DNA from 4 places in the Lysinibacillus sp. NPDC097868 genome. Region 3 is predicted to be linked to each of the others. Evidence: riboswitches for the same ligand, from Rfam matches in the RefSeq annotation. Region 3 holds a riboswitch; each other region holds the start of a gene.
What was found. A riboswitch is a leader RNA that binds a small molecule or an ion and turns the genes downstream of it on or off. The one in region 3 is predicted to bind S-adenosylmethionine.

Region 1: it holds a riboswitch for S-adenosylmethionine, as region 3 does, so the genes downstream of both, ACIQXJ_RS09875 (YezD family protein) here and metA (homoserine O-acetyltransferase MetA) in region 3, are expected to answer to the same signal.
Region 2: it holds a riboswitch for S-adenosylmethionine, as region 3 does, so the genes downstream of both, ACIQXJ_RS18010 (O-acetylhomoserine aminocarboxypropyltransferase/cysteine synthase family protein) here and metA (homoserine O-acetyltransferase MetA) in region 3, are expected to answer to the same signal.
Region 4: it holds a riboswitch for S-adenosylmethionine, as region 3 does, so the genes downstream of both, ACIQXJ_RS16450 (methionine ABC transporter ATP-binding protein) here and metA (homoserine O-acetyltransferase MetA) in region 3, are expected to answer to the same signal.

What each region holds. Positions count from the first base shown of each region.
Region 1 covers NZ_JBIWBS010000001.1:1,994,360-2,002,329, forward strand. Annotated here, with positions in the region: gene ACIQXJ_RS09860 (hypothetical protein) at 1-258, opposite strand, end outside; gene ACIQXJ_RS09865 (hypothetical protein) at 273-518, opposite strand; gene ACIQXJ_RS09870 (flavin reductase family protein) at 874-1,362, shown strand; gene ACIQXJ_RS09875 (YezD family protein) at 1,569-1,724, opposite strand; SAM riboswitch class I at 1,798-1,895, opposite strand; gene ACIQXJ_RS09880 (phosphopantothenoylcysteine decarboxylase domain-containing protein) at 2,110-2,784, opposite strand; gene ACIQXJ_RS09885 (LysR family transcriptional regulator) at 2,882-3,757, opposite strand; gene ACIQXJ_RS09890 (DMT family transporter) at 3,892-4,791, shown strand; gene ACIQXJ_RS09895 (general stress protein) at 4,947-5,453, opposite strand; gene ACIQXJ_RS09900 (Dps family protein) at 5,652-6,101, opposite strand; gene ACIQXJ_RS09905 (GNAT family N-acetyltransferase) at 6,311-6,841, shown strand; gene ACIQXJ_RS09910 (DUF7878 domain-containing protein) at 6,979-7,449, opposite strand.
Region 2 covers NZ_JBIWBS010000003.1:254,955-262,924, forward strand. Annotated here, with positions in the region: gene ACIQXJ_RS18010 (O-acetylhomoserine aminocarboxypropyltransferase/cysteine synthase family protein) at 34-1,335, opposite strand; SAM riboswitch class I at 1,449-1,562, opposite strand; gene ACIQXJ_RS18015 (glycerol-3-phosphate acyltransferase) at 1,719-2,360, shown strand; gene ACIQXJ_RS18020 (hypothetical protein) at 2,396-2,539, shown strand; gene scpC (succinyl-CoA:acetate CoA-transferase ScpC) at 2,575-4,095, opposite strand; gene chrR (class II chromate reductase ChrR) at 4,411-5,142, shown strand; gene ACIQXJ_RS18035 (hypothetical protein) at 5,345-5,770, shown strand; gene ACIQXJ_RS18040 (hypothetical protein) at 5,818-7,497, opposite strand; gene ACIQXJ_RS18045 (lysoplasmalogenase) at 7,690-7,970, shown strand, end outside.
Region 3 covers NZ_JBIWBS010000001.1:1,597,034-1,605,003, forward strand. Annotated here, with positions in the region: gene ACIQXJ_RS07835 (GerAB/ArcD/ProY family transporter) at 1-1,076, shown strand, start outside; gene metA (homoserine O-acetyltransferase MetA) at 1,160-2,095, opposite strand; SAM riboswitch class I at 2,200-2,309, opposite strand; gene ACIQXJ_RS07845 (nucleotide excision repair endonuclease) at 2,630-3,001, shown strand; gene panF (sodium/pantothenate symporter) at 3,101-4,546, opposite strand; gene ACIQXJ_RS07855 (YhdT family protein) at 4,546-4,809, opposite strand; gene ACIQXJ_RS07860 (class I adenylate-forming enzyme family protein) at 5,005-6,471, opposite strand; gene fabG (3-oxoacyl-ACP reductase FabG) at 6,489-7,220, opposite strand; gene phaZ (intracellular short-chain-length polyhydroxyalkanoate depolymerase) at 7,204-7,970, opposite strand, start outside.
Region 4 covers NZ_JBIWBS010000002.1:331,796-339,765, forward strand. Annotated here, with positions in the region: gene ACIQXJ_RS16420 (acetyl-CoA C-acetyltransferase) at 1-996, shown strand, start outside; gene ACIQXJ_RS16425 (acyl-CoA dehydrogenase family protein) at 1,068-2,852, shown strand; gene ACIQXJ_RS16430 (arsenate reductase family protein) at 3,309-3,662, shown strand; gene gcvH (glycine cleavage system protein GcvH) at 3,744-4,124, shown strand; gene ACIQXJ_RS16440 (toprim domain-containing protein) at 4,386-4,727, shown strand; gene ACIQXJ_RS16445 (thioredoxin family protein) at 4,741-5,052, shown strand; SAM riboswitch class I at 5,108-5,212, shown strand; gene ACIQXJ_RS16450 (methionine ABC transporter ATP-binding protein) at 5,297-6,325, shown strand; gene ACIQXJ_RS16455 (methionine ABC transporter permease) at 6,315-6,983, shown strand; gene ACIQXJ_RS16460 (MetQ/NlpA family ABC transporter substrate-binding protein) at 7,046-7,909, shown strand.

The DNA.
Region 1 (7,970 bases), 400 kb from region 3:
CCATAGCTCAGGGAGATAGTCCCAATATCGAACACCTAAAATTTCTTTATTATAGCATTTAATCGATAACCCACCATCAAGTCTAAGAAGACCGTCTTCTTCTATATATTTATTTTGAGTGTTATTGATAAAAGAAACAAATTCATCCCAATTATCGTTTATGCTTATCGTATATTTATCAGGATTGTTGACTGCATCTTCCAAATCGTCGATAATTCTTTTTACAACAAATTCATTAATTGTTACTACTTCCATCATATATTCACCTCACATTAGTTTTTTGGATATAGTTGTCTAATATGCCCATCTTTAATCCCTAATACGTATTTAACACCATCTACTTGTCCCTCTACTCTGAACATACCATTTGTTCCTTTTTTGGCTAATATCGTATTATTTTGTTTAGCTATATTTAAAGCAATACTTTTTACATCATCTACACTTAAATTTTGATTATAAAACGATTGATTTCCCCTTATTGACCCATCCCAATATTTCGGGTGATGTCGAGTTAACATATGTGATTTGAAAATGCTTAACTCATTCAATAGGCGAAGAATCAATAAATCAAGCATTTTTTATTAAGTAAATACAATTCAAATTTTCAGAAAATTATAATTATAAATTATTGCGGAATTTCTATCATATGTCATTAATATAGTCAATAAATAAAATAAGTATCTCTTTAAAAACCTATATCAAATACCCATATTTAAGATCTCTTTCTCTTTTTAGAAATTTTTATATTATAACAACTGAATAATATACGCTTTACAGTTGCTGGATTATTTTGTAGGCTTTCCTTTATAGCAACAGAAAAATGAGTAAGAACAAACAACCTGTTTTCTCCATAAAATAATAAGAGGTGATTGTATGACGGACAAAGTAACTGCTTTTAAACAGGCTTTAGGTAATTATCCAACAGGTGTCACAGTTGTCACAGCTTACAATGATGTGAATGAACCGATTGGCTTAACGGTCAATTCCTTTGCATCTGTTTCCATAGATCCACTCCTTATCCTATGGTCATTGGACAAAAAATCGCAGCTGCATCCACTTTTTAGTAATACGAACAAATTTGCGGTAAATATTTTAGCGAACGATCAAACACATTTATGTACGGTATTTTCAAGCAAAATCCCTGACCGATTTGCGCAAGTAAAATGGTCTAATTCTTTACATGGTTTGCCAATATTACATGATACTTTAGCTACGCTGCAATGCGAAACATTTAAAAAAATTGATGCAGGAGACCATACGATTTTCATTGGTCATATTTTAGAAATTGATAATGCGCAGAAGGAGCCATTGCTTTATCATCGTAGGCATATTGGTCAAATCCCAACGAGCTTTTACGAATAAAATAAAAAGTAGGCATTTCAAATTTTATTTTGAGATGCCTACTTTTCTTGTTTGTAAGTTAAAAATATTTAGAACAAACTGCCCTTGCGTTCAATATTGGAACATGAACCAAGTTCATTGATGTTGCACATTAACTCAGGACACTATGTGGCGACAATAAGCTTAAAATTTGGTCCCGAGTTAATTTCTCTGCTTCTTTTAAAACTTTACTTTTTTTGAGGAAATCTTTGTTTTTCCAGTCGATTAATTTGGACAATAACTCCATCTTGAATGGTAATTTGCACTTCACCAAATTCTAAATTTTGAATAGCCTTCGCAATAACTTCTAATTTCTTATCATCAATCTTAGACAGTTGAGACATACGATACACCCCTTCTTTTTTTCATACTTTTGTGTATAAAAGAGATCCACGCATCAAGACGATTTGATGCCTCCCCTTATCTCTCAGATAACTTTGCTGGAGTTGGCACCGATTAACTCAGTTGCCGAGACTTCATTATGCCTCATTCCTCCAGACCTCTCGCGATAAGAGTTTACGTTTCTTGGAAATAATTCTATAATTCAGAAAACCTATTGTCAATATAAATATTATAAAACCTAGTTGAATACTATACAATAGCGAAAAAAGGTACATTTTTATTGCTCGAAAATTTCTCGAAATCCAACTTATGATCTTGAAAGCATTAGTATGAATGTTCAAAACATAAAAAAGCTGTGCAGAATTATATATTCTACACAGCTGCTCTTTATTCGTTTTGTAAGTATTCCATTAACACTTTTGCAGTTTCTTGTTTACCAATGACTCTGATAGGTTGTCCTTGTGCGGGTACAATCCAATGTGGCTCTTGTCCGCCATATAAAGATTGTGAACTATTGGCAACCATCAACTGTGCATCTGCTGTTTTCATACGAAGACGTGCACGGGACAGTAAAAACTCCTCATCGTCCGTTGCCTCTAGCTTAAATCCTACTAAAGTGACATTTGGCTGCCAACCCTTTATTTGCCCTAACACTTTTGGTGCTTTTTTAAAGTGAATAACAGGGGGCTCGTCAGACGGCATCTTCCCTGCACCTTCCATTAAATTCCCGGATTGATCGTATACTTTATCAATGACCCAATCAGAGCCTGCAGCTGCCATAATAACGATGTCTACTTGTTCATTTTGTACAGCATGACGAACCTTGTCACTTAAATCTTCAATACCTTCAAAGCGTACTGTACGCATTTTATCTTGATTAATCGGCAGTTGCGCAAAATAGCCATGCATATAGATGACGTCTGCACCTGCGTCTAGAGCTGCTTCAGCCAAATAACAGCCCATTGACCCCTTCGATAAATTCGTATGCCCTCGCACACGATCCCATTTTTCAAGTGTTCCCCCACTTGTAATGAGTACGGTTTTTCCTTGTAATGTCCCCACTCACACTCACCTTTTCTTTTCAAACTATCATTTTTGAAAAATAACAAATTAATAAGCAATCTACATGTTCTATTTTAACGTAAAAAGCTTAAATAACCTATTTCTTATTTTGTTCTTTTAGCCACACACTTAAAATTTCCGCAAACTTTTTAGTTACCGGTGAGGCTTGATGTTTCATCGCTAGCCCTATCGTACGATAACCACCTTGCTTTAGTGGGATAGCCCTTAATGAGGACGGTAATCGGTTAATCACTAATCGAGGTAAAATAGTAATGCCTAAATGGTGTGAAATCATCGAAATAATCCCAACCTCCTCCGATAGCTCAAATCGAATATTCGGTTTAACATGGTACTGCTCTAAAATTACTTTTACATCATTAGTTCCTCGATACGATGTCATTATAAAAGGCATGTCTTCTAGTTCAGTAATATCAATTTCTGAACGATTATAGAGAGAGCTTTGATCAGAAACTATACACAAAAGGGGGTCTTGGACCAATTCGATAAATTGAAATTGCTCCGATTTTTGACCGTTAAGGAAACCAGCGTCAACTTCACCACTTTGTAGCCACTGTTCGATTTCATAATAGTCCCCTTCACGTAACTCTACTTGTATACCTGGAAACTGATTGTCCATAATACGGATAATTTCTGGCATCCAGTTGGAAGAAATACTAGAAATTACACCTATTCGTAATTTCCCTCGAGTTACACCAAGAATATGGGCAGCTTCTTGTTGTAATAATTCGTCCGCATCGAGAACATTTCGCATAGCCCGAAGCATTGTTTGTCCCTCGCTCGTTAATGTCACTCCTGTTCGACTTCGATGAATAAGGGCAAATCCACATTCTTTCTCTAAGCTGGAAACAGCATGACTAACTGCCGATTGGGTTAATCCCAGGGCATCTGCAGCTTTCGTAAAGCTCGAAACTTCTGCAACTTTATTTAAAATCTCATATTTGACTAAACTCATTCACATTCCCTCATATATACATGAATTTTTTTAATACTAATCATTATAAACATTCGTTTTACTAATCACAATACAAGATATATAGTAAATTTTAGTATGAAACTGTTTTAGTACACAGAGATAGAAGGTGCATAATGAGTAATCAAGGGAAAGCAAATTTATTAATGGTCATAGTTACAATGTTTTGGGGATTGTCTTATACGTTTATGGTAATGGGACTTGAAACTTTAGCTGTATTTAATGTGGTAGCATTACGCTGTATCATCGCATTTTTGGCAGCAGGCATTATTTTTTATAAACGAATGATAAAGGTCAATTTCAAAACATTGAAATACGCAGCTATTCAAGGTTTGCTGTTATTCATTGTGTTTGCACTTAGCTTATTTGGATTAGAGACAACTTCTGTTTCAAATGCAGGATTTATTTTAAGCCTTACAGTAGTCTTAGTGCCCATTTTCAGTAGCTTTATCGAGAAAAAGTTGCCATCAAAAGCAGTAAGTTTTGCGATTATTTGCACGATGATTGGTATTACAGTATTAACTGTTCAACATTCTTTTACATTTCAAATGGGCGATATATTAGTTGCAATCGCGGCATTATGTTATTCGATTTATTTACTGTTAAACGGTCATTTTACACGTAGCGTAGAATCGATTTCTTATGGTATTTACCAGCTCGGTTTTGCTGGAATTTATGCGCTTGTTTTAACACTACTTTTTGAAGCACCTACACTTCCGAATTCAACTACTTCATGGATTGCGATTTTAGGGCTTGGTATTATCTGTAGTGCATTTTGCTTCGTTGGCCAAACTGTTGCACAACAGTACACTTCTGCTACACATACAGGACTAATTTTCTCATTAGAACCTATTTTCGCAGCGATGTTTGCGATGATGTTCATCGGCGAAGGACTAACGGTAAAATTACTTATCGGTGGAAGTTTTATTTTAATTGGTAATCTTGTCGCTCAATTAGAGCAACTTCATATTCTTCGATTTATGCGAAAACATGAACAAGAAAAAGTGATGCATTAATCAGAAAAAGACCCTGAAAAATTTTCAGGGTCTTTTTCTGATTATCTAAGCTTTGATGCACACTGTTATAAAAAACAAGCAAAAAGTGAAATGGAGTGCATACCATTTCACTTTTTGCTTGTTTTCAAGCTAGTTAAATTCTAGCCACTTTACCTTTATAAATATCTTCTCATTTGTTCAGCTTCGTTCATTTGCTCTTCAGCTTTTAGTCGCTCTTCGCGTTGTACTGGTGTCTCATCAACGATAGATTCAGGTGGCGTTACATGTGTATCGAATGGATCAAGTTGAGCGCGTTTTGAATCTGCGGTAAGTGTAGACGATGTAGGATTTACATCATCATGCTCCGCGTATAATACGATGGCTCCTTCTTCAACCAGTTGAGCGTAATAAGCTGTTTGACCCTCTGTAAGATCAAATCTTTTTAAACCTTCTGTGACAGCTGTCTCACCTGTAAACCATGATTTAATTTGGTCAAGCCAATTACCTGCCTCATGTGTTTTCACATCACCATTTGATTTAACATCTTTAATTTCATCTGCTTCTCTAGAAATAATATGAATTTCATCTGCGTTAAAACCTTCCATGCGCATACATTTTAAAATATGAAACATCTCTTCTCTCGTATGTGCAACTTCAATTTTTGGGTTTTGTTCATTCATCATGTTCAATTCCTCCTAATTTTGTAAGGCTTACTATGTATGTACCCTGCCACTTTCCCAAAAAACCTTTTTTATGCATCCTTTAAATAAATGTAATATTTGTCACATCATATTGTTTTCTGTTGCGTTTTTGTCATATTCTATTAATCGCTATTAAAAAACACTTGGAGCTATTAACTTTACTCCAAGTGCCAATGTTCATTATGCATATTTTTTATCAAGAAAGGCTTTCAACATCCAAGTATGTTTTTCAAGGGATAAGTACATCCCATTTAATAAATCTTCAGTACGGTCATCCCCTTCTTCTGCCGCTAGCTGCATAGCATGATTAATAGCTTGCATTTGCTTTTCAAAGTCTGAAACAGTCGTTGCTACCATTTCATCAGCAGTTTCTTTACCTGTTGCTTCATCAACATATGATAGCTCGAGATATTCTTTTAACGTAGCAACTGGCTCTCCACCTTTTGACAGTATACGCTCTGCTGTATCATCGAAGTTAATTGTAATTTCATTATATAATTCTTCAAATTTAGCATGGAGTGTAAAAAAGGCATTACCTGTTACATACCAATGATAGTTATGTAGTTTCGTATACAGTACTGACCAAGTTGCGACTAGTTTATTCAATTCCTTGTTTAAATCTTGTGGCATAATTACCCCTCCAAATTATAGTTTTTTTAGGTTTTTAGTATGCAACAACATGCCGCACCCTGTCAAGTAGACACATTAAATAAAATAAAAAATAATTAGTGAAATAAAAATTCTCTCTTCTTAAAACCTTTGACAGTGAATATATTTCAATTCCACTTAGTGCACGTTATTGTACAATGGAATAAAACCAATCCAACATAGGAGACTTTATGAAGATTACATTAAACGAATTGGCCTATCATGATATGGAAAATTTATATGCATTTGAGCTTGAAAACCGAGCATATTTTGAAAAGATGGTACCTAGTCGTGGCGAGGATTATTATGCTTTTACTATTTTTAAAAAGAAAAACATTTTGCTACTTGACGAACAAGCGCAAAAGCTATCCTATTTCTATTTAATTAAAAATGAACTCGGACATATCGTTGGACGCATCAATTTAACAGATATCGATAAAGATCAACAGCTAGGTCATATCGGTTATAGAGTTGGGGAAAAACATATTGGTCAAGGTATTGCCAATATTGCGTTACAGTTGTTATTAGCGAACGTCAGCAATCAAGGCATATCACAAATTACGGCGAAAACAACAACAAATAATATAGCCTCACAAAAGGTATTAGAGAAAAATGGCTTTACCTACACTGGCACAAGTAATGAGGAGTTTACAATGCATGGACAAAATGTGAAGTTTGTTTATTATCGTTGGAGCGTTTCGGAAGCAATTTTTAATAAGTAGTGTTTCTGAAAATGAATTAATTTTAAATTCAATAAATAAAATTCATTTTTAAACTAGTAAACCACCTATCAATTTTATTTGATCGGTGGCTACTGTTTTTATGTTTTTAACTAATTAATAAATTACTCAAATCAAATTTATCTACCAGTGACACTATAAGGAATATGTTTAATAAACTTGCCTAATTCAATATTAAAATAACTTTCAATGTCTTCTTTAAGTTTTTTCTCTAAAGCTAAAAATTCATTTACAATATAATCTAAGTCAAAAACATTATAAACGTTAGATTTTGCCCAAATGGATGTTACACGAGCTTTGTTAGAAAAAGGTATTAACGAAAGTACAGCTCCATCATCATAATTGTCATACTCTATTGAAAAATAATGGAATTCCAACCTCCCATCTTCTTTTAATTTTTCTTTCCACACATACAGAGACTTATAAAATTCCAAAAAAGCTAGTTCTTCTTCAAAATATAACGCCTCATTTATTTTAATTTTAAAGTTAGCCTCTACTCCCAAAATCAACGAAACATTTCTCTTATCTTTATTAGAAATGGAATCTGATTCACTTAAAATTTCAAGCTCAAAATGAATAGAATTATACACATTCCATACCTCATCAACAAGCTTTCATGCATATTTTTAAAAAGAAAAAACCCCAAAAGCTTGAATACCAGCATTTCGAGGCTTAAAATGGAGTAAGTTTTATTTTGCATATCTACTAATGGAAAAACTTCAATTACTATCATTTAATAGTTTCGCAAGGAATTTGTTAATTTGAGATAGCCTGTGTTATGCGATGGCCATAGTTTCCTCTACTAAAATCTCATTTAATTGTAGTATATGTCAATTCTTTAACTATTCGTCACGGTATTTAAAGCCAAAGTTAAACATCTAGGTCGACTATTAATAATTTCAGAACCAATAATCTCTTCTAAATACCCTTTACCATAATGTCTAATTTCTTATAAACATTATTTATCCATTGATTCCCTTCCAATAAGATTGATGCACAAGCACGTGATAATGTACACCCTAAAGCTTCGAACGTAAAAACTAATTTTTAATTCATATATTTATATAAATTAAAACTACATCGTTACAACCTGGATTACTAGATTCAAATA
Region 2 (7,970 bases), on a different contig from region 3:
CGCTACGACATGAATCTAATTTATCAATTTATGTTAAGCTTCTACTTTTTGTTCAGTAGGTGTTACTTGTGCAATTGCTTGTTCTAAGTCTGCAATTATATCCTCAACTGCCTCTAAACCGATTGATAAGCGAATGAGCGACTCGGATACGCCAGTTTGGATTAATTCCTCAGCAGATAATTGTTGATGGGTTGTAGATGCTGGGTGAATAATTAACGATTTTGCATCTCCAACGTTTGCTACATGTGAGAATAGTTTCACGCTGTCTATTAACTGACGACCTGCTTCTCGTCCACCTTTAATGCCAAATGTAAGCACTGAACCGAAGCCATTTTTCAAGTATTTCTTCGCTAAGTCATGGGAAGCAAAATCCTCTAATCCATTATAGTTTACATATTCCACGGATGGGTGGTTACGTAAATATTCAGCAACTGCTAACGCATTTTCATTGTGTTTAGGAATACGCAAATGAAGCGTTTCTAAACCTTGTAGTAAGTTAAAGGCAGCATCAGCACTTAATGTTGGGCCAAAATCACGTAGTAATTGCACACGCAGTTTTGTGGCAAATGCAGCCGCTGCAGTATCAATTCCGTATCGTAATCCATGATAAGATGTGTCTGGCTCTGTAAATCTAGGGAATCTACCTTGTGTCCAATCAAATTTCCCAGCATCTACAACTACGCCACCTAAAGTTGTACCATGACCGCCAATCCATTTTGTCGCTGAGTGAACAACTATATCTGCACCGAAGTCGATTGGCGTTGCGCCATATGGTGAAGCAAATGTGCTATCAATAATTAAAGGCAAGCCATTTTCATGTGCAATCGTTGCTACTGCTTCAACATCTAAAACCTTTAAACTTGGATTGCCGTAAATTTCAGCAAACACTGCTTTTGTGTTTTCATTAATCGCAGATCGGAAGTTCTCAGGGTTTGTTTCATCTACAAAAATTGTTTTAATACCGTAGTTTGGTAGTGTATTTGCTAATAAGTTATATGTTCCTCCGTATAAAGAGCTTGCTGCTACGATTTCATCCCCTGCACTTGCTAGATTTAAAATTGAAAATGCGATAGCTGCTGCACCTGATGAAAGTGCTACTGCTGCTGTACCGCCTTCCAATAAAGCGACGCGTTTTTCAAAAACATCTACAGTTGGATTTGTAATACGTGTGTAAATATTGCCCGCTTCTTCTAATGCAAAAAGACGTTGCGCATGAGCAGTGTCTTTAAATACGAAAGCTGTTGAACGGTACACTGGTACAGTTCGAGAGCCTGTCACTGGGTCTGGCTCTTGACCACCGTGTAATAGTAATGTTTCTGGTTTGAAATTCGACATATTTTCTTCCTCCTTAATGGTTTTACGATGGTACCGGAGATGAGGAGGATTTATGTGTAGAAAACAAAAACCCTCTTCAGTTAAGAAGAGGGTTGCGGTTGCAAGTTTTCCTCCCCTTATCTGCCAGATCCAAGTAAGAATCTGTAGGAATTAGCACCTTAGCAAGTTCGTCACTCACTGGTTGCCGGGCATCATAGGGCCTATCCCTCCGCCGCTCTTGATAAGAGTATGTGATTCAATTTCCATCGTTGTTACACAGTATAAACATAGACTTTTTTTCTGTCAACAGTAAAATTTATTTTTTTCTGAAACTTCTGTCTGCTAATTTACGTAATAAGAGCACATACACTATATAAAAAATAAAAATGAAAGGAGCATTTTTTATGGAAAAAGCTATGATTTTTTTTATTATTATTGTTATTGGTTATTTAATCGGCTGTATTCACGGATCTAAAGTGGCACAATTTCTATCGGGTGTAGATTTAAAAAAGACTGGTCATGGCAATGCTGGTGCCTCAAATGCAACGCTTTCTCTTGGTTGGAAATACGGCATATTAGTGGCACTGATTGATATTGGTAAAGGCGTCGGTGCTATTCTCTGTGCCATCTACTACTTTTCTTCTAATGCGTCACAATTCACTGAAATACAAACGTGGCTCTTAATCTATACAATGGCTGCTAGTGTTATTTTAGGGCATAACTTCCCATTCCATATGGGCTTCAAAGGTGGCAAAGGTACTGCCTCCATTATTGGGATTTTACTTGCTGTCGATTGGAAAATTGCTTTATGTGCACTTATATTATTTGTGATTTTATCTTTAGCTACAAACTATTTAATCGTCGGTGTGTTAGAATTTTATATTGTATTTTGTACAGCAACTTATTTATGGATACCCGGAATTGGCCCAACGATCATTTCCATTCTACTTTTATGCATAGCGTTCATCTTGCATATCGAAAATATTAAAAGGCTATTCCATGGAACAGAACCGAAAGTAACATCTGCCTTTAAAAAATCAGCATAAAACAAGAGGATGAGACATAACTTCGAGGACACTAGTTGGTGGTAGCGAGGGCGGTGACTCCTGCGGAAACAGCACAAATGTCAGACGCAACTGACAGCGCGACAGCGACGGTTGTGGCTTACGGTGTGCCGTGGAATGCATCCGCAAACGGGACATCAACGCATAGCAAAAAGTGTTAGATTGATGGCAGTCAATCTAACACTTTTTAAATATATTATTTTGCAAATGATGGATCTAGCATTGTACCGTTCTTAGCTAAATTCACATGCCAAGAAAGTGCTTTTTCTAAATCATGCGGTGTATGGTGACCACCTGTTGCTTCATTTGCGTCATTGAAGTACGCCCATAATTGCTCCTTATAATCTGGATGCGCACAGTTTTCAATGATTAGACCGACACGCTCTTTAGGTGCTAGACCTCGTAAGTCTGCAACGCCCTGCTCCGTTACGATAACATCCACATCATGTTCAGTATGGTCTACATGCGAAACCATTGGAACAATACTAGAAATTTTCCCACCTTTTGCATACGATTTTGTCACGAAAATACCTAATCGTGCATTACGAGCAAAATCTCCAGAACCTCCAATACCATTCATCATCTTTGTACCCGAAACATGAGTTGAATTTACATTCCCGTAAATATCTAATTCAAGCGCTGTATTTACAGAGATCAAGCCGAGTCGACGGATAATTTCTGGGTGATTAGAAATTTCCTGTGGTCGTAATACTAATTTATCTGCATATTTTTCAAAATTTCCGTAAACTTGGTTTCCTACTTTTTCAGATAGGGTAATAGAAGTAGCAGATGCAAAGCTTACTTTTCCAGCATCCATTAATTCAAATACAGCATCCTGTAGTACTTCCGAATAAACTTCTAAATTTTCAAACTCGGAATCTTTGAAACCTAATAATACAGCATTTGCCACTGAACCTACACCTGATTGTAGTGGGCGTAAACTCGTCGTTAAACGACCTACTTTAATTTCTTCTCTTAAGAAATTCAGTAGATGATTTGCCATAATATCTGTTTCTTCATCAGCCGGAACAATCATTGATGGCGCATCTAAAATATCTGAAATAACAATGCCTTTTACTTTGTCTAAATTTAGTGGAATGCCAATTGTACCAAGACGATCTGACACATTTAGCATTGGAATTGGATCACGTTTACCTTGTGGTCCTGGAACAAAAATATCATGCACACCTTCTAATGCATCAAGCTGTGCTACGTTTAGCTCGATGATAACTTGGTCTGCTTCTTGTACGAAAATCGGAGAGTTACCAACTGAAGTTGTAGGAATTAATAAGCCATCTTCTGTAATAGCAGCAGCTTCAATAATAGCAAAGTCAATCGGGCCAATAATGCCCTGACGTACTAATTCAGCATTGTGTGATAAATGGGCATCAACATAAGTGACTTCTCCACTATTAATCATGTTTCGAATGCCTGCATCTCCTTGGAAAGGTCCACGCTTGCGAATAACACCAGCTTCTGCTAAGTATTGGTCAACTTCAGGTCCAAGTGATGCACCTGTATATACATCTACCTTGAAGCTTTCTGTTTTTGCTTTCTCAACAAGTGCAAGCGGTACCACTTTTACGTCACCTGCACGTGTAAATCCACTCATACCAAGTACCATGCCGTCCTTAATCCAAGATGCTGCTTCTTCTGCTGATACGACTTTGTTTCGTAATTGTTCATTACGAAGCTTTTTTGCTAACTTTTCATCCATTCCTTATTCCTCCATCCCACATTTATTTACTTCAACTAGATTATTTGTCCTTCACATCCACATCGGTACACCCAACCAATGTAAAAAAACAGGAGATAAATAACCTGTCGCCATACATAATTTTACACTATTCAGAACATTTAAGCTATATCTAACAAAATATTTTACTTTACGAGCGAATTAACATTAGACTTAATTATTCGAAAATAGTTTCACCTTAATAGTTCACCCTTTTTTATATTGGATTTGATTCGATTTTAGCCAAAAATCGTGATATGCTCTTGGTATATTAATTGGGAAAAGGGGACTTTATAGATGGTTAAAGAATTATTACGTAACCACTCTTCGGTTCGTATCTATGATGGGAATCCTATATCTAAAGAAATCGTTGAGGATTTAATTGCTACTGCACAGATGGCAGCAACTTCTCACTTTGTACAAGCATATAGCGTAATTTGGGTAACAGACGAGGAGAAAAAAGAAAAGCTAGGTTTGCTGTCAGGAAATCCACGTCAATACGAAACTTCTGGTGGTGCTTTTGTATTTTGTGTAGACTTTAAACGACTACAAATGGCAGGGAAATTAGAAGGCGTTGATATTGTCGCAGATTCGGCTGAGAACGTTCTTGTTGGCGTAGCAGATGTATCATTATTTGCGCAAAACTTTGTGATTGCAGCTGAATCTATGGGATACGGTATTTGTTATATAGGCGGTGTACGTAATAAGCCTGAAGAAATTAGTGATTTATTTAATTTACCGGATTATGTATTCCCATTGTTCGGTTTAACAATTGGCGTTCCTGCTCGACGCAATGAGGTTAAGCCTCGTTTACCAGTAGCTGCTATCCTTCATGAAAATGCATACAATACAGAAAAATATGAGGAACTGTTACCTGCTTACAATGAAACAATGGAGGCATATTACAATAGTCGTTCCTCAAATCGTAAAATTGATAATTGGACAAAGCAAATGGCTGACTTTTTAGTTGAACAGCGTCGTCCACACATTAATAGCTTTCTAGCACAAAAAGGATTTAATTGGAAATAACATTCCTTAAGTGGGGTTACTATCGTCTGATAATAACTCCACTTTTTTCATATTTTTAACGTTTTTTTAATGCTAACCTAGTATTTTTGACTTGATTGATATGTTAAATTCAGGTACAAATTAAACGAAAAGACTCTTTCCTTTTCCAACATTTCCATTAATATTAATAGAAGGACCCTATCTCGAAAGGAGTTTTGTAAAAATGTCCTTTGTTAATAAGCATCTTGCCCGTACCCTAGAACAACAACATAAGAGAAGCGTAAGAGGTTTATTTTTAAAAATCCAAGACTTAAATAACGAATGCTTACTTTTAAGAAAGCGACTTGAACAACATATCGACCTCAATCAATACAAAGAAGCTATTGCATATGTCGATCAATTCGTTTCCTATACAACCATTTTAAACTTAAAATTTGTGACAAATACACAGAACCTAGAAGTGGTTGTGCTGCATGCACTTCTATTGGAGCATATTATAGCAAACGAAACAGCACATTCTTTGGAGTACGAAAATAATTTGTTGCAAGGCTATATTCAAGAGATTTTCGCATTAAACGATCACGCCGCAACACTCTTTTCTAATCATAAAGAAAAGCTACTACGTTACATCGAGAATCAGACTACATAAAAAAGACGATCAAGACAACAAAATTCATTGTGCTGATCGTCTTTTGTTTATTGTAAGCCTTTAATTATTAGCGAGCGTACTGGTAAAAATTGCTCTCCTGTATCACCATAAGTTAGTATTACTTCGTCACCTTCTTGTAAATAAATTGCAAGAGGCTCCGTTTCTGCACTTACTAAATAGTTTTCACCATTATTCAGTAAAAACGATACGAGGGTAAAGTCACCGAGGCGTTCCTTATAAACGCGTAGTACTGTTCCACTTGCGTTTTTCTCTTCTGCATTTGAACTACCATCAACCGTACTTCCACCACGGCTAAGTGCTGTTTTATATAATTTCAACGCTTCTTTCGGTGTTGTGGCATAGGCTGAAATTTCAGGATTTGCTGCGGACACGATGAAATAATTTTGTAAGAAGCCATTAGCATCTAACACTGCTGTTAACCAACTTGCCTCACCATAAAAGTTATACAATACAGGCATTTCTCCTGCCCACTTTTTCTCAATAAATTTCTTTTCAATGATTTGCAAATTCCCTTGTGAATCCATATACGATTCATCTTGATTTCCTGTGTAATATGTCGCTTCCCCAGTTCGAGCATTCGTTAATGAGTAGCCAAGCATTGAATCCACGCCCTCTTTTGGACTTGTGAAATCAGTGAAATAATACATATCGCCTGCCTCATCGAATATCGGGCTGACATTTGATTCCGTGCCTTCATCTGAAGGTAACTTGACATCTTTCTTACCAAACATACTATTCCAGTAACCATGAACGTATTTTCCATAATAGCTATTTTGTAAACTTACTGTCTCTGGTGAAACGGCACCATCAATAAATGCCGGAACATCATCTAATTTTACAAGCTCAGATTTGCCTGTTAATGCATCTACAAGTACAATGCCCTGTACATCAAAGCCATTTCGTGCAGAAATAAATTCCCCATATGAACGGATATAGTATGGTTTACCGTCATCATCAATTTCTAGCTGAACATCTCCATAGAAAATAAGGAATGGATGTTGCAAGCGCATATGACGCTCTAAATTAGCATTTAAAAACGCAGAAGGAACGTATTTCATTTCCTGCGGGATAAATTTAGGATTGTCAGCTGAGTCCGTAGCACTCATCGTAAAATAACCTGGTGTCGTCTTACCATTCATCCATTTAAAGAAACCAGAAAATTCAACTGGAGCGATATAAACATACTCACCATTTACTTTCTGAATTTGTAAACGTCCTAGCTCGTAATAACTTGTATTCGGTACTTGCCCAAATGCTTTTTTCATTTTATTTCGGACGAATTTAGGTGGGACACTCGCTGGTGTTTGCGTTTCATCAAACGGCTTAATCTCAACCTCTTCTTTCATTTCCGCTGATTTGAATTTATCGTTAGCATTCCACAGTGGTGCGGACAATACATAGACCCCCACAACTAAGCTTGCTAAAAATAAAACACCTTTAATCTTTCTTTCAATACCACTTGCAAGAAATGCACCACATAAAGTTAGTAGTATAATTACTGGCCAAAAGACAAGCCAGTTAACATCAATTTTTGTAACATACAGCATAATACCCGACGCTATAAATCCTATAACAAAAACACCAATGAAAAAGTAACCAACTACTTTTTTCGATTCTCCATCTTCACGCTTCTTCGTTATTAGCGGTGTTAATAGTACACTCGCAATTAATGCAATGACTACAGAAGCTATCAATAGCTTAGTCATACCGTTCACCCTCTCCTCACTTACTGTCTACTTATTTACGGTTACATATTGAAAAAGTTTCAAACATAAGTTGAATTGGATACCTCTGCCCTTCCCCTTAATAGAAGAACATTGCGAGGTAAAAAGAGCTTATACTTGAAAAAGGAAATTTAAACAACGATAGAGAATTTCAATGTAAAGGAGCTGAAAAACTTGGCAAGAAAAATTTTGTTAACGTTCATCATACTATTTGGTCTTTATTATATTTTTTTCTTTTCACATATTGACCAAAGTTTGAAACTAATATTCAAAGTCATTCCTATGATTTTGATTATAATCATGGCTGCAACCCAAAAAGCACAATCAATTAAAAAATATCAACTGTTAATAGTTATTGGGCTACTATTTTGTATGGTAGGTGACTACACATTACAATGGTTTCTTATTGGTCTTACAAGCTTCTTAATTGGCCATATTTTTTATATTTTTGCCTT
Region 3 (7,970 bases):
GCAAATTCATCGGTACTTTGACATCGCTTTGTTTTATGTCTTTAACCTTTTTTTCAGCAGGCGAATTATTATATTTCATCGGAATTTTTATGCAAACGGAAGTGATGCCCGAAACGCCTACTCTGACCTTTGCTGTTTTATTTACAATTATTATCGTTTTCGCGTCGTATTTAGGGATTGAAGTTTTTGCACGTTCTGTGGAAATACTATTTCCAATATTTATGTTAATTTTTATTATTTTTATTATTTGTATTTCCCCTCAAATCAATATAGAAAATATTATGCCAGTCTATGAAACAGACACAAAATCATTAATCGTAGGTACGCTAAACTTTACGAGTGTTTTTTCTTTCCCACTTGCTGTGTTGCTTATGTTTTTCCCTTCTGGAGTCAATGTACATAAAGCAGCTCAAAAAGGATATTATATCGGCACACTACTAGGCGGAATTGTCTTAATTCTCATTATTACCCTTTCAACACTCGTTCTTGGCTCAACTAATACATCAATTAAGACATTTCCAAGCTATGCGCTAGCTCAAAGAATTTCGATAGGAGATTTTTTCCAAAGAGTGGAAATTATCATGGCTGTTATGTGGATTATATCCATTTACATTCGGACATTCATTTATTTTTACGCAACGGTACTTGGCATAGGACAAATATTTAAAATAAAAGATCCTCGCCCACTCATTTTACCACTTGGATTATGTATGGTTGCACTGGCTCAAATTGCTCACCCGAATATCGTCCATTCTAATAATTATAATGAGAATATTTGGCCGTTATATTCAGGATTATTAACTGTTTTACTTCCATTGTTGTTACTAACAGTCGCAAAAATTCGCAAAATAAAAAAGAAAGAAGACAGTCAAAGCTCTTCAAGTAATCAGCAAGAATCTCAAGAACAACAATCAAAAGACAAGCAAAATTCAAAAGAACAACAAGAATCGAAAGTGCAGCAAGCTCCAAAAGAAGAACAACAAGAATCAAAAGTGCAGCAAGCTCCAAAAGAAGAACAACAAGAATCAAAAGTGCAGCAAGATGCTACCAAACCAAACTCGTCCGAATCTCAATAAGTTAACAACAAAAACCACATTTCTCACTTTTAATGAGAAATGTGGTTTTTCTAACTGTAAAACGGTATGTTAATTGTTCCAAATTAAATATGGTATTCAATTTCATCAACAAAGTCCCATTCGTACGGTGTTTCTTGATAAACATAATAGTTAAGCCAATTTGAAAATAGTAAATGCGTATGTGCTCGCCATGTATTAATCGGCTCATTAGAAGGATTATTATTCGGGAAATAGTTAACAGGAATCGCAATATCAATTCCTTTTTCAACATCACGGTAATATTCATCAGCTAATGTTGTCGCGTCGTATTCTAAGTGACCTGTAATCATTATGTTCTTATTATCCTTTGACTGCACGATAAAGACGCCAGCATCTTCTGAATAGGACAGTAAGCGTAAATCTGGGTGCTTACGTACTTCATCAATGGAAACCGATGTATAGCGTGAATGTGGCGCTGTAAATAAATCACTAAAGCCACGCACTAGATCGACTGTTAAATCGGTAATGACATGTGAATATACGCCAGAACATTTTTCTGGCAGTTCAAATTTACCGATACCATAATGGTGATATAACGCAGCTTGTGCACCCCAGCATATATGCATAACGGACGTAACATTTTTCACGGACCAATCCATTATTTCTGAGATTTCTTCCCAATAATTCACTTCTTCAAATGCCATTTTTTCAACAGGAGCCCCCGTAATAATCATACCGTCAAAGCGACGATGGCGAATCTCTTTAAACGTTGAATAAAATAGCTGTAAATGTGATTTACTAACATTTTTTGATTCGTGTGTTGCTGTATTTAAAAATGTAATATTCACTTGTAATGGTGTATTACCGAGCAATCGCAGTAATTGTAGCTCTGTCTTTTCTTTTTCTGGCATTAAATTAAAAATTAAAATATTTAAAGGACGAATTTGTTGCGTTTTGGCGCGGTCTTCTTCCATTACGAATATCTTTTCTCCACGTAAATGTTCTCCAGCTGGTAAGTTTTTTGGAATATTAATAGGCATGTTGAATTCCCCTTTTCGTTAATTTTTTCTCTCTATCTAATTAAAATTAAAAAATCCCCCTCATTCCTTTAGAGCAAGAATGAGAAGGATAATTATCACGTTCACTCTTATCTCTCAAAGGAAAAATCCTTTGGTGGAAGTAGCACCTTTCTAACATTGTTAGAGGTTGCTGAAGCGTCATCGGGCCAAATCCCTCAGCTTCTCTTGATAAGATTATTTAATTAAAAAGAATTGTATCATGAACGATTAAGAATTTCAATAATACATAGAATATTTAGTATTTAAATGAATGGAAGCATATTTTTTGTTAAACACTATAATCAATTCTACCTAAAGCTTTTGTAAGTTACGTAAATACGGCTTAAAAATCATTTTTACCATCTATTAGCCTAATTAGATGACAAAGAAATGACAAATCACCCCCGATTACAGCTATGCGCAGTAAATAGATTTTTATACAAATAAATCGTAATGGTAATCAAAGAGGTATTATGTTAACATATACCTTTAGTAACAGAGAGGAACGTGAATATTTTGATTAAAATTGAACTCCCAAAACCAGACTTAGTAATTCGTCAACGTGAGCAAGTATTAAAACCTGGGGATGTAGAAATCCCGCCATTCCATGGTTTTATTGATTTCCATAAAATCACTCGCGAAAAAGGTGGCATTTTCTTATTCTACAACGAAAAAAACGAGCTATTGTTTGTAGGGAAAGCGCGTAAAATTCGTCAACGCATTAAAAAGCATTTTGAAGATAATGTATCACCAATGAAAAAATACCGTGATGAAATTTTCAAAATTGAAGTATATGAAATTGATGATCCAATGGAACGTGAAATTTACGAAACTTACGCAATTAACACATTCCGTGCAAAATATAATCTTGAAAAAGTATTTTATTAACAAATGCCGTTAGCATGAAACATGCTAACGGTTTTTCTTTTTCTACTTCAAAAATGCAAAATACCCTGAGAGCTTTGTTCTCCCAAGGTATTTTAATATTTAAATAAATATTTTTTCATCTTTAAATTTATTAGCTGTTAGGTAACTTACGATGACAAAAATAATGAATGAAGCCACTATTGGGATTGTCACTGTATGCATGCCAAAGATTGACGGATAAAAGCGATCGATTACAATATATAACGTCATGCCCGTAATCATGGAAGCAATAGCGCCGTATTTATTAGCCTTTTTCCAATATAAGCCTAGGACAACTGACCAAATAAAGACCGCTTCTAGGCCCCCAAATGCAAATAAATTGAGCCACACAAGTAAGTCTGGAGGATTTAACGCAAATACAACGACCGCCAAACCAATTACTGTAGTTACGATGAAGCTGGCGCGCTTAATCTCTCCATCGCTGGCAGTTGGCTTCACGTAATTTAAATAAATATCCTTCACGACTGTTGAACTAACTAACATGAGCAACGCATTAACCGTAGACATCGTTGCTGCCATTGGTGCTGCTAAAACAATACCCGCTAAAAATGGCGGTAAAACTTTTAACGTTAGTAGTGGCATCACCTTATCGCCAATTTCAATGCCTGGCATTACTGGACGCGCTAGCACACCAATTAGGTGCATACCGAACATAATTGTCCCAATGGCGATGGTGCCAATAATAATCGCTAAATGCATACTTTTTGAATCTTTATAGCTCATAGCACGAACTGCAATTTGAGGTAGCCCAACTACACCAATTCCTATTAAAATCCAAAATGTAGAGACATACAACGGAGTAAGTTCTCCTTCTGCACCAAATGGGGTCACGAGTTTTGGATTTTCTGCAACAAGGGATGTCATAATTTGATCAATTCCCCCGCCCGCAACGATTGTCCCAATTAGTAAAATAACAGTACCAATTACCATTATCGAACCTTGTACCGTATCCGTTAAAGCTACAGCTCGGAAGCCCCCGATAATAACATAAATTAATACCGACGCTGCAAAAATAAAGAGTGCCGAAGTATAATTTAAACCAGTTAATGATTCAATTAAGCGCGCTCCACCTACCCACTGTGCCATCATCGCAGAAAATAAAAAGACAATAATACTAATTGCAGATAAAATCACGATGACATGACTGTTATAGCGTTCACGTAAAAAATCAATTAATGTAATCGCTTGATAACGGCGAGCGATTATCGCAAATTTCTTGCCTAAAATCATTAATACAAAATAACCCGCAGGTAGTTGCGCCATCGCTAACAGTACCCATCCAAGTCCCTTATTATAAGCGACACCTGGTCCACCAATAAAACTACTTGCGCTTCCGTAAGTGGCAATCATGGTCATTGCTAGAATAAAGCCTCCCATTTCACGACCACCAAGAAAATATTCCTGTAAAAACGAGTTCGATGAACGGACATGTTTATTCGCCCATATACCTATTCCAAAAATGATAATTAAAAATATGAAGAGTGGAAAAATAACTTGCCAATGCATTATTCATCCACCTCCCCATCTTCAAATGGAACATCTTTGAAAAAGAGTTTTAGGACGAGCCAAATTAAGACAATCATAAAAGCTGTTCCAGCGATACAACTATAGAAAAACCAAGCAGGGAAACCCCAAACATACGTATATTTTGTTGGATCCCCCGAGCCTAGGCCATATGCAAAGCCGTACCAAATAGCAAAGTTGACAATTACAAGTCCAATGCCAATGAGCGCTTCACGATGCGCAATTTTAAAGCGTTGATCTTTCAATATAGAATCCCCCTAACCTACTCTATTTTACTGGTATGTAGGTATTATGGGAAGCTTTGCGAAAAAATAGATAAAAAAAACGAAAGTTAGCGAACAATTCCTGTTGAATGAAGTATTTTGTAAGTCTTTTGCAGCTTTTTTGCCTTATTGCCGATTTCGCCCAACCCTCGGCGTTTCCTCATTTACTTTCTATGATCAAGAACTTTTCAAATGCATTTGAAGCGCTTTTTTGTCGATTTTGCCAACGATTGTTTTTGGCAATTCATCAATAATAATAATTTTTTTAGGGATTTTGTAGTGACCTAATTCGTTTCGACATAGTGCCTCCACTTCGTCAACTAGCGTATCTGTCTCATGTTGGCAAACAATAAATGCCGTTACAATTTCGCCCCAATAGTTATCCGGTACCCCGATGACTGCCGCTTCTTTTACGAGGTTATGACGTAATAAACATTGCTCTACCTCTTGTGGATAAACATTTTCACCACCGCTAATTATCATTTCTTTCCTACGACCAACAATATAGAAATAACCATCCTCATCCATTGTGGCTAAATCACCGGTCCTTAACCACCCATCACGTATCGTATTATCAGTTTCCTGCTGATTATTCCAATAAAATCTAAACATATGCTTGCCTCTGACAAATAACTCTCCTACCTCATGAGCAGTGCAATTTTTCCCCTCTTTATTCATAATTTTTGCTTCATTAAATTGCATGCTTTTCCCTACTGCTCCTTTTTTTAAATAGGCATCTTCACGAGAGATATAAAAATTATTCGGCCCAGCCTCCGTTAATCCATAGCCTTCTTTAAAATAAAGTCCCTTGTTAAAAAATGCATCATATATTGGAAGTGGACACGGTGCCCCGCCAGATAAGAACACTTTCACAGATGGAAAACTACTTATCTGGAAGTAATTTGTTGATATCATTGCCTGATACATTGTTGGCACAAATAAAGAAATGGTTGTCTTATAATGATTTATTGCTATAAGAGCCGTTTCCGCTTCGAACTTATCTCCAATTACAACCGTACCGCCTGCCATAAGCAACGGGATGGATAAAGCATTTAGCCCCCCTGTATGGAACATCGGCATATAGTTTAGCGTGCAGTCTTCTTCACTTAGCCCCCAACTAATAATTGTATTAATTGCATTCCAATTAACAGAATTAAAGGACAGAACTACCCCCTTTGCTTTACCGGTAGTGCCACCTGTATAAATCATTAGCCAAGGTTCATTTAAATCCATTTCTATCGTGCTAGGAACAGTTGCTGATTGCGGAACTTGTTGGATTGGATACATATTTTTTAGTTGTAAAGGACAACGAATGGCCTGATCATAAAGAAGCAAGGAAGGGGTAGCATCTGCAATAATTTCGTTTAGTTCCTTCGTATTCAGGCGCCAATTTAAAGGGACATAAATAAGCCCTCGCAATCCACAAGCAAATAAAATGGCAAATAGATGCATGTTATTTCTAGCAAAAACCGCTACACGACTACCCGTCTGTAAACCTTGTTCTTCGAAAAAACAGCTCCATTTTGCAATTTCATGTGTTAACTCTTGATATGTCCATTGTTCCTTTGTTTCTAGGTTAACTAATGCTAAACGATGCGGTGTTAAAGATGCACGATTTAAAATCCAAGCTTGCTCTGCAAACATCTTGAACTCCTCCTTTATCACATCATAATAGCGCCATCCACATGGAGAGTATGACCATGGACATAGGAAGCCTCTTCAGATGCTAAAAATAAATAAGCATTCGCGATATCCCTCGGTGTTCCTAATCTTTGAAGCGGCACAATCGAACGCATTTTTTCTAGCACTGGTTCAGGCATCTTTTTAACCATATCTGTCTCTGTAAAGCCTGGAGCTACAGCATTTACGTTAATCCCTTTACGCCCAAGCTCTTTTGCCCATGTTTTCGTCATACCTATAATCGCAGCCTTTGTCGCAGCATAATTTGTTTGACCAACATTTCCATAAACCCCACTTACAGAGGAAGTATTAATAATTTTACCGTATCCAGCAGCAACCATATGAGGGCTAACCTCTTGTGTGCAGTGGAAGACCCCTGATAGGTTCACATCAAGCACTTGCTGAAATTGATCCTCCGTCATTTTTGTCAGCATTGCATCACGCGTTATACCTGCGTTATTGACTAAAATATCAATACGTCCAGCATGCGCAATTACTGTTGTCACAAGCCTTTTTACACTGTCTCTGTCAGCAACATCAACCTGCACAAACATAGCTTTTTCACCTAGTTGATTGGCTGCGTTAATCCCTGCATTGTCATCAAAATCAGCAATAAAAACAATGGCTCCTTCTTCAATAAACCGTTCTGCAGCTGCAAATCCGATGCCGTTTGCAGCCCCAGTAATAATTGCTACTTTATTGTGTAAGCGCATTATGTTCCCCTCCAAATTGTAAAAATGTTTCGATTTCTAATGTAAGTTGCTGTAAATCATCAATTAGAGGAGAATGACCACAATTTTTTAAGCTGACAAACTGCGTATGCTTAGGTAAATCGAGCATTGTTTCATCATTCATTTGCTCTGTTATGACTAAATCTCGGTCTCCTCTTAACACTAAAATAGGAATGTTAATTTGTTGTACTTCGTTCGTCCCTTTTGCTACTTCATTGTCGACTGCACTCATATTAAATGTATTTAATGCATGATATACTTCAGCTAGATTTCTTTGCGTCAGCATATCTTCTACATATTCATCATAGTGAACGGAATCTGGCTTTTGCTCTGTATAAATCAGTGCATCCCAAATAGATTTTAAGCCTTGCGCATTTTTGCTATCATAGAAACCTTGTACTGTCTTAGTTTTAGACGTATCTACGAGTACTTCTTCATAGGTGGAAGCTCTTTTGAATGAGGATTGATTACCCGTTCCTAAATCACTGTAAAATGGATAGCCTCTTGTCGAAGCAGAAGCTAATAAAATCAGCCGTTGACAATAACTAGGGTAATTTGCGACAAACTGCATACTCACCGCTCCACCTGTAGACCAGCCAATCAAATCAAAGTGTTTTAATGCAAGCGCATCTACAAATAGTTTGACATCATCACTAAAATCTTTAATTGCGGTAATTGGTTGATGATAAGAGGAACCTCCAAAACCGCGTAAATCCATGGCATAAATCGTGT
Region 4 (7,970 bases), on a different contig from region 3:
GCAGAGCAAGGGATGAATGTAGCTCGTAGTATTGGAGCGCTTGCAGGGCTGCCAGATACTACACCTGCACTGACAATTAATCGATTTTGTTCATCGGGTTTACAGGCAATAGCATATGCAGCTGAACGTATTATGCTTGGTCATTCAAAGGCCATTCTTGCTGGCGGTGTTGAATCGATGAGTATGGTGCCAATGGTAGGAAATACACCACGCTTAAATCCAACATTAGCTGAAACTGCACCACAATACTATATGGGGATGGGGCATACAGCAGAGGAAGTAGCACGTCAGTACAATGTTAGTCGTGAAGATCAAGATGCATTTGCTGTACGATCACATATGCTTGCAGAAAAAGCAATTAAAGAAGGTAAATTCAATGATGAGATTGTTCCGATTGAGGTGGAACAACATTATGTGGATAACAATAATAAACTACAGGTAAAAAAATTTACCTTCAGTGTTGATGAGGGCGTTCGTCCAGGCACATCAGTTGAAGGTTTAGCTAAACTTCGTCCTGCATTCCATGTAAAAGGAAGTGTTACAGCAGGTAACGCTTCTCAAACTTCTGATGGCGCTGCTGCAGTTCTAGTAATGGATCGTGAGGAAGCCGAAAAGCAAGGAATGACACCGATGGCTAAGTTTTTAGGCTTTGCGGTTGGCGGAGTTCCACCTGAAGTAATGGGTATCGGTCCAATCGTAGCAGTTCCCAAAGCACTTGAAATTGCAGGTTTATCAATTCAAGATATTGATTTGTGGGAAATTAACGAAGCATTTGCCTCACAGTCATTACAGGTTGTTCGTCATTTAGGCATCGACCAAGAGAAAGTCAACGTGAATGGTGGAGCAATTGCTTTAGGACATCCACTTGGCGCAACAGGTGCGATTTTAACGTTGAAGCTAATTCATGAGCTGAAACGACAAGGTAAAAAATATGGTGTTGTTACGATGTGTATCGGCGGTGGTATGGGCGCTGCTGGAGTATTTGAGATTTTATAAGTTATGTGAAATTATTTGAGAATTGTGAATTGTGTGAGTGCCTGGCACCTAAAAATAAGGAGGAATTTAACATGACAGAAAAAACAACAGATATCATTAAAGGCGGCGGATTTATCATTGAGGACGTGGCATTGGATCGCGTATTTACACCAGAAGATTTTACAGATGAGCATAAAATGATTGCCAAAACAACTGAAGAGTATGTTGCTAATGAGGTATTACCTGTAGTTGAAAACTTAGAGCATCATGAGTTCGAGCATTCAGTACGTCTACTGAAAAGTGCTGGTGAACTTGGTTTATTAGCTGCAGATGTACCAGAAGAATACGAAGGTCTTGGTTTAGATAAAGTATCTTCTGCATTAATCGCTGAAAAAATGTCAGTAGCTGGAGGCTTCTCGATTACACATGGTGCACATGTAGGGATTGGTTCATTGCCTATCGTGTTATTCGGGAACGAAGATCAAAAGCAAAAGTATTTACCGAAGCTTGCTTCTGGTGAATTAATTGCAGCTTACGCATTAACAGAGCCGGGGTCAGGTTCGGATGCTTTAGGTGCCAAAACGACTGCAAAGCTAAATGCTGCTGGTACTCATTATGTATTAAACGGTGAAAAACAATGGATTACTAACGCTGGTTTTGCCGATGTCTTTGTTGTGTACGCAAAAATCGATGGCGATAAATTTTCAGCATTCATCGTGGAACGTGCCTATAATGGTGTTTCTGTAGGTCCAGAAGAAAAGAAAATGGGTATCAAATCTTCTTCAACTCGTACATTAGTGCTTGAGGATGCAGAAGTCCCGGTAGAAAATCTACTAGGTGAAGTAGGTCGTGGACACGTAATTGCGTTTAACATTTTAAATATCGGTCGTTATAAATTAGGTGTAGGAACAATCGGTGGCTCAAAACGTGCTTTAGAGCTAGCTATTCAATATACAAACCAACGTCAACAATTTAAAACGAAGCTTTCAGATTTCAACTTAACGAAAGAAAAACTATCGACAATGGCGTCTCAATTATATGCGTCTGAGTCATTAAATTATCGTACGGTCGGTTTATTTGAAGATCGTTTAAGCCAACTAAGCCCTGAAGAACAAAAACAAGGTAAAGTTATTGCAAATGCAATTGCTGAATATGCAATTGAATGTTCGATTGCAAAAGTGTTTGGTTCGGAAACATTGGATTATATTGCAGATGAAGCGGTGCAATTACATGGTGGTTATGGCTTTATGGCAGAGTATGAAGTGGAGCGTATTTATCGCGATTCCCGAATTAACCGTATTTTCGAAGGTACAAATGAAATTAACCGCATGATTGTACCAGGTACATTTATGAAAAAAGCATTAAAAGGCGAATTGCCATTATTACAGGTCGCACAAAACTTACAACAAGAACTTCTTATGCTAATGCCTGAAGATGTAGGCACAGAGCCACTAGCACAAGAAAAATACCTTGTGAAAAATGCTAAGAAAATTGCTGTGTTAGCAGCTGGTATGGCAGCGCAACGCTATGGAGCGAAGCTTGACCAAGAACAAGAGGTATTAGTGAACATTGCCAATATCGCCAACCAATTATTCGCTATGGAGTCTGCTGTTTTACGTACAGAAAAGGCAATTGCGCGTGAAGGTGCAGAAAAATCACATCAAAAACTACTTTACACACAAATCTTCTGCCAAGAAGCATTTGCAGAAATTGAGAAAGAGGCAAAGGATACAATTCTTGCTTCAGCAGATGGAGATACTGCACGTATGACATTGTCAGCATTACGTAAACTGACTCGTAACAATCCTTATAACCTAATTGCTAAAAAGCGTGAAGCTTCAGTTAAACTAATCGAAGCAGAAAAATTCATCGTATAATATAATCTTTGACCTAGCTACTTGCTATAGGGTAGCTAGGATCAGAATATCGACAAAAGACAACGAGAAAATCATTCTTGTTGTCTTTTATCATATGGGTGCCAGGCACTCAAACAATTCTGAATTTTGCTAGTAGATATTAATGTAAGACGTAACAGACCGCGCGCTAGCAAGGGTTACGGCTTACACTGTGCCAGCGGAAAGCGCAGTGGATTTTTTGCGAAATAGAAGCCGATATGATGCTAGGAATCTTTGCTAAGTGCCAGATGCGAGGTGCCAGGCACACAAACAATTTCTGTGCTGGTCAGACCGTCCACCCGTAGCGAAAATTAATGGCGGTAGCCGCATTCGACATTACTAATTTATCTTGCGTAACTAGCCAATAAATGTTTCATTTTGGCTCATACTAGTTATGATGGTATACTACAGGAAATGATAGCAGAGGAGCCTATAAATATGATTCAATTTATCCATTACCCTAAATGTACAACTTGTAAAAAAGCGCAGAAGTGGTTAAACGACAATGGCGTTTCATACGAAGAGGTACACATTGTTGAACAACCACCTACGAAAGAGCAAATAAAGAGTTATTGGCAAGCTAGCGGACAGCCACTGAAGAAGTTTTTCAATACATCTGGCATGAAATATCGTGAACTTGGGTTGAAGGATAAACTGGCGGAAATGCCGGAAGATGAACAGCTCACACTACTTGCTTCGGACGGTATGCTAATTAAGCGACCGATTGTTACTGATGGAAAAAAAGTAACGTTAGGTTTTAAGGAATCAGATTTTGAACAAGCGTGGAAATAACAGCTTTAATCCTTGTTTTTATGAAAGAAGTATGGCACACTGAAAGTGAATATATTACATATTTATGGAGGGGTTTTTGGCATGAGCACACCTAAAGACTTACGTTACTCTGAAGAACACGAATGGGTAAAATTAGAAGATGGTAAAGTACGTATCGGTATTTCACATTTCGCACAATCTGAATTAGGAGATATCGTTTTCGTTGAGCTTCCACAAGTTGGCGACGAAATTAAAACAGATGATCCATTTGGAAGCGTAGAATCAGTAAAAACTGTTTCTGAATTATACGCACCAATTTCAGGTACTGTAGTTGAAGTAAATGCAGATTTAGAAGATAGCCCTGAATTCGTAAACGAATCACCATACGAAAAAGCATGGATGATCGTTGTAGAACCTGCTGATGCTTCAGAGATTGAAAGCCTTATGACTGCAGAACAATACGAAGAAATGATTGCAGAATAAACAAGCCTATAATAGAAAAACGTCGGCATACACACCGGCGTTTTTTATTATATAACACGAGTTATTAGTTGTTAATTTGATGTGTACAAAGCTAAACTCTGCAAGTAAACGATAGTATAGTGACTCACCAAAATGTTGTCCAAATTGCGAAGAGACATGTGGAAATGATTGTTAACAAGTAGATCTATGCATCGTGTTAAATCAATCAGGAAATTGCGATGAATTATTGTAGTAGATAACTGTCTAAATGGGGGTGGCGTGATGTTCGAAGGGAAATGTTTAATCGTGGAAGGCCGTTCGGATAAGCTTCAAATAGAACCTATTTTGAGTGAAGATGTTACAATACTTTGTACAAATGGTACAATTGGTGTGCATCAATTAGAAGAATTACTCGACCCATATGAGGGCTGTGAGCTATATACATTTTTTGATGCAGATGCATCAGGAGATAAACTACGAGCATTAATGGACAGACATTATCCTGAGGCGGAGCATTTGCGGACAATGCCTACTTATAAAGAAGTAGAAACTACACCGAGGAAAGTGCTTGCGATGATTTTATTACGCGCGCATTTTTCCATCCATAATGAATATATTTTGTAAGGTTGCGTGAAAAATGGAAGAATGGTCAAAAGAGCAGTGGGAAACGGCTGTAAAATCTGGTGAAAAAACGGCCTTTTATTTATATACACCGATGTGTGGAACATGTGCAGTTGCATCTAAAATGATGGATATCATAGAACAGTTACTGCCACAGTTAAAATTAGGTAAGGCAAATATAAATTTTTTAGAGCAAATAGCTTATGATTTTCAAATCGAAAGTGTACCTTGTTTACTCGTTAGCGATGGAGGAAAAGTTATAGAGAAGGTTTATGCATTTCAATCCGTACCGTTTTTATACGAATTGTTAAAAAAACCAATTGACTGAACTTTGCTAGCATGGTAAAGTAACAACTATATTAAAAACTATTAAATATATCGAACTCTTATAAAGAGCGGCGGAGGGAAGTGCCCTATGAAGCCCGGCAACCATCACATATGTGAAAAGGTGCCAAATCACTCAAAGATTTTTCTTTGAAAGATGAGAGAACGGTTTAGCGTATAAAGTACGTGACCCCTTCTACTTGTCTGTGAGTGAAGGGGTTTTCTATATGAGAAAAGGAGTATTCGCTATGATACAGCTTCAAAATATTACGAAGAAATACAAAACCGCAAATGGCGAATTAACTGCTGTTAAAGATGTCAATCTTACGATTAACAAAGGTGAGATTTTTGGCATTATCGGCTATAGTGGCGCTGGTAAAAGTACGATGATTCGTTTATTAAACGGTTTAGAAAAGCCGACAACAGGTACGGTGAAGGTGAACAATCAAGAATTTTCATCTATTAAGGGCCAAAAGTTGCGTGATGCTAGACAAAAGGTAAGTATGATTTTCCAACATTTTAACTTACTTTGGTCAAGAACAGTTGCTGAAAATATCGCTTTTCCACTTGAAATTGCAGGTATAGCTAAGAGTGAGCGAGACGCACGTGTGAAAGAACTTATAAAACTTGTTGGATTAGAAGGACGTGACAAGGCGTATCCATCACAGCTATCAGGTGGTCAAAAGCAACGTGTTGGCATAGCACGAGCACTTGCCAATAATCCTGAAGTGTTGTTATGTGATGAAGCTACATCGGCACTCGATCCAGAAACAACAGATGCAATTCTTGATCTGCTTGTCGACATTAACGAACGATTAGGCTTAACAATTGTATTAATTACCCATGAAATGCATGTAATCCGCAAAATCTGTCATCGGGTAGCGGTAATGGAGGCTGGAGAAATTGTAGAGCGTGGTGAAGTATTACAAGTGTTCCAAGCACCACAAGCGGCCATTACTAAAAAATTCGTTTCTCAAATTACCGATACGAAGGAAACCCAGGAGACAGTTGCACAGCTTAGAGTAAATTATCCAACGGGACACCTTGTTAAGCTTGTCTTTGTTGGTGAAAAAACAGAGCAGCCTGTTATATCGCATTTAGTAAAACAGTTTGATGTGGAAATAAGTATTGTCCATGGCAATATCTCACAAACTAAAAATGGTGCATACGGTACACTTATTGTACAAATTGATGGCACAGAGACAAACGTAGCAGCTGCTTTAAGTTATTTAAATACAGTTGAAGTACAAACGGAGGTGATTGCAAATGCTAACTAGTCTCTTTCCGAATGTCGACTGGGAAAAAATGTGGACAGCCACATATGAAACACTTTATATGACCACTCTTTCAACAGTCGTAACATTTATACTTGGTTTAGCCATTGGCATTATCCTCTTTTTAACGAGTCCACACCAATTATGGGCTAATAAAATCGTTAACTTTTTAACAGGATCGGTCGTTAATATATTTCGTTCGATACCATTTATCGTGTTAATTATTTTACTAATCCCATTTACAAAGTTTTTACTTGGGACAATCCGAGGAGCAAATGCAGCCTTACCAGCACTTATTATCGGTGCTGCACCATTCTATGCACGAATGGTATTAATAGCATTACGTGAAATTGATAAAGGCGTTATTGAAGCAGCCCGCTCAATGGGTGCTAAAACGTCTACGATTATTTGGAAAGTACTAATTCCAGAATCATTACCAGCACTTATTTCTGGAATTACCGTAACGGCTGTAGCACTCGTTGGGTATACGGCAATGGCTGGAATTATTGGTGCTGGCGGCCTAGGAAACTTAGCCTTTTTAGATGGCTTCCAACGTAATCGCCAAGATGTGACATTAATGGCAACTATTTTGATCTTAGTAGTCGTATTTATCATCCAATGGATTGGCGATATGATTACAACGAAAACAGACAAACGTTAAAAAGGTTAACCCGGTTTTTACCGCTAACATATTGTTTGAACAAATAAAGGGAGTGTATACAAATGAAGAAGTTATTAGCAGGATTATTTTTGTCAGTACTTGTACTAGCTTTAGCAGCTTGTGGTGCTGGTAACAAAGACGAAGCAGGTTCAACATCTGGAGACAAGGCAGACGACAGTGCAAAAACTGAAGAAAAAGTAACATTAAAAATAGGTGCTTCTAACACACCTCACGCAGTTATTTTGGAACAAGCAAAACCGATTTTAGCTAAAGAAGGTATTGATTTAGAAATTGAAACGTACCAAGATTACGTACTACCTAACCAAGATTTAGATTCTGGTGAAATTGAAGCGAACTATTTCCAACATATCCCTTATTTAGAGCAACAAATTAAAGATAATGGCTATGATTTCGTAAATGCTGGAGGCGTACATATCGAGCCAATCGGTATTTACTCTAAAAAATATAAATCGCTTGAAGACCTACCTAAAGGTGCAACAATCTTATTATCGAACTCAGTTTCAGACCATGGCCGTATGCTGTCATTGTTAGAAGCAAAAGGCTTAATTAAATTAAAAGATGGTATCGACAAAACAGCAGCAGAAATTAAAGATATTGTTGATAATCCGAAAGACTTTAAATTCGATGCAAATACTGCACCAGAATTACTTGTTCAAATGTTTGAAAACGAAGAAGGCGATGCGGTTCTTATCAACTCTAACTATGCAATTGATAACGGCCTAAACCCTATTGAAGATGCAATTGAGCTAGAAGATAAAGAATCTCCATATGTGAATATTATTGCGGTACGTGCTGGAGACGAAAATAAACCAGAAATTAAAAAATTATTAGAAGTGTTAAAATCTAAAGAAATCCAAGACTTCATCGTGAAGGAATGGAAAGGCTCAGTAGTACCAGTTAAATAGATTTTTCTAACACTATAGTACAAGCCATGAAAATGGTTTGTACTATTTTTTTTGGGGGGAA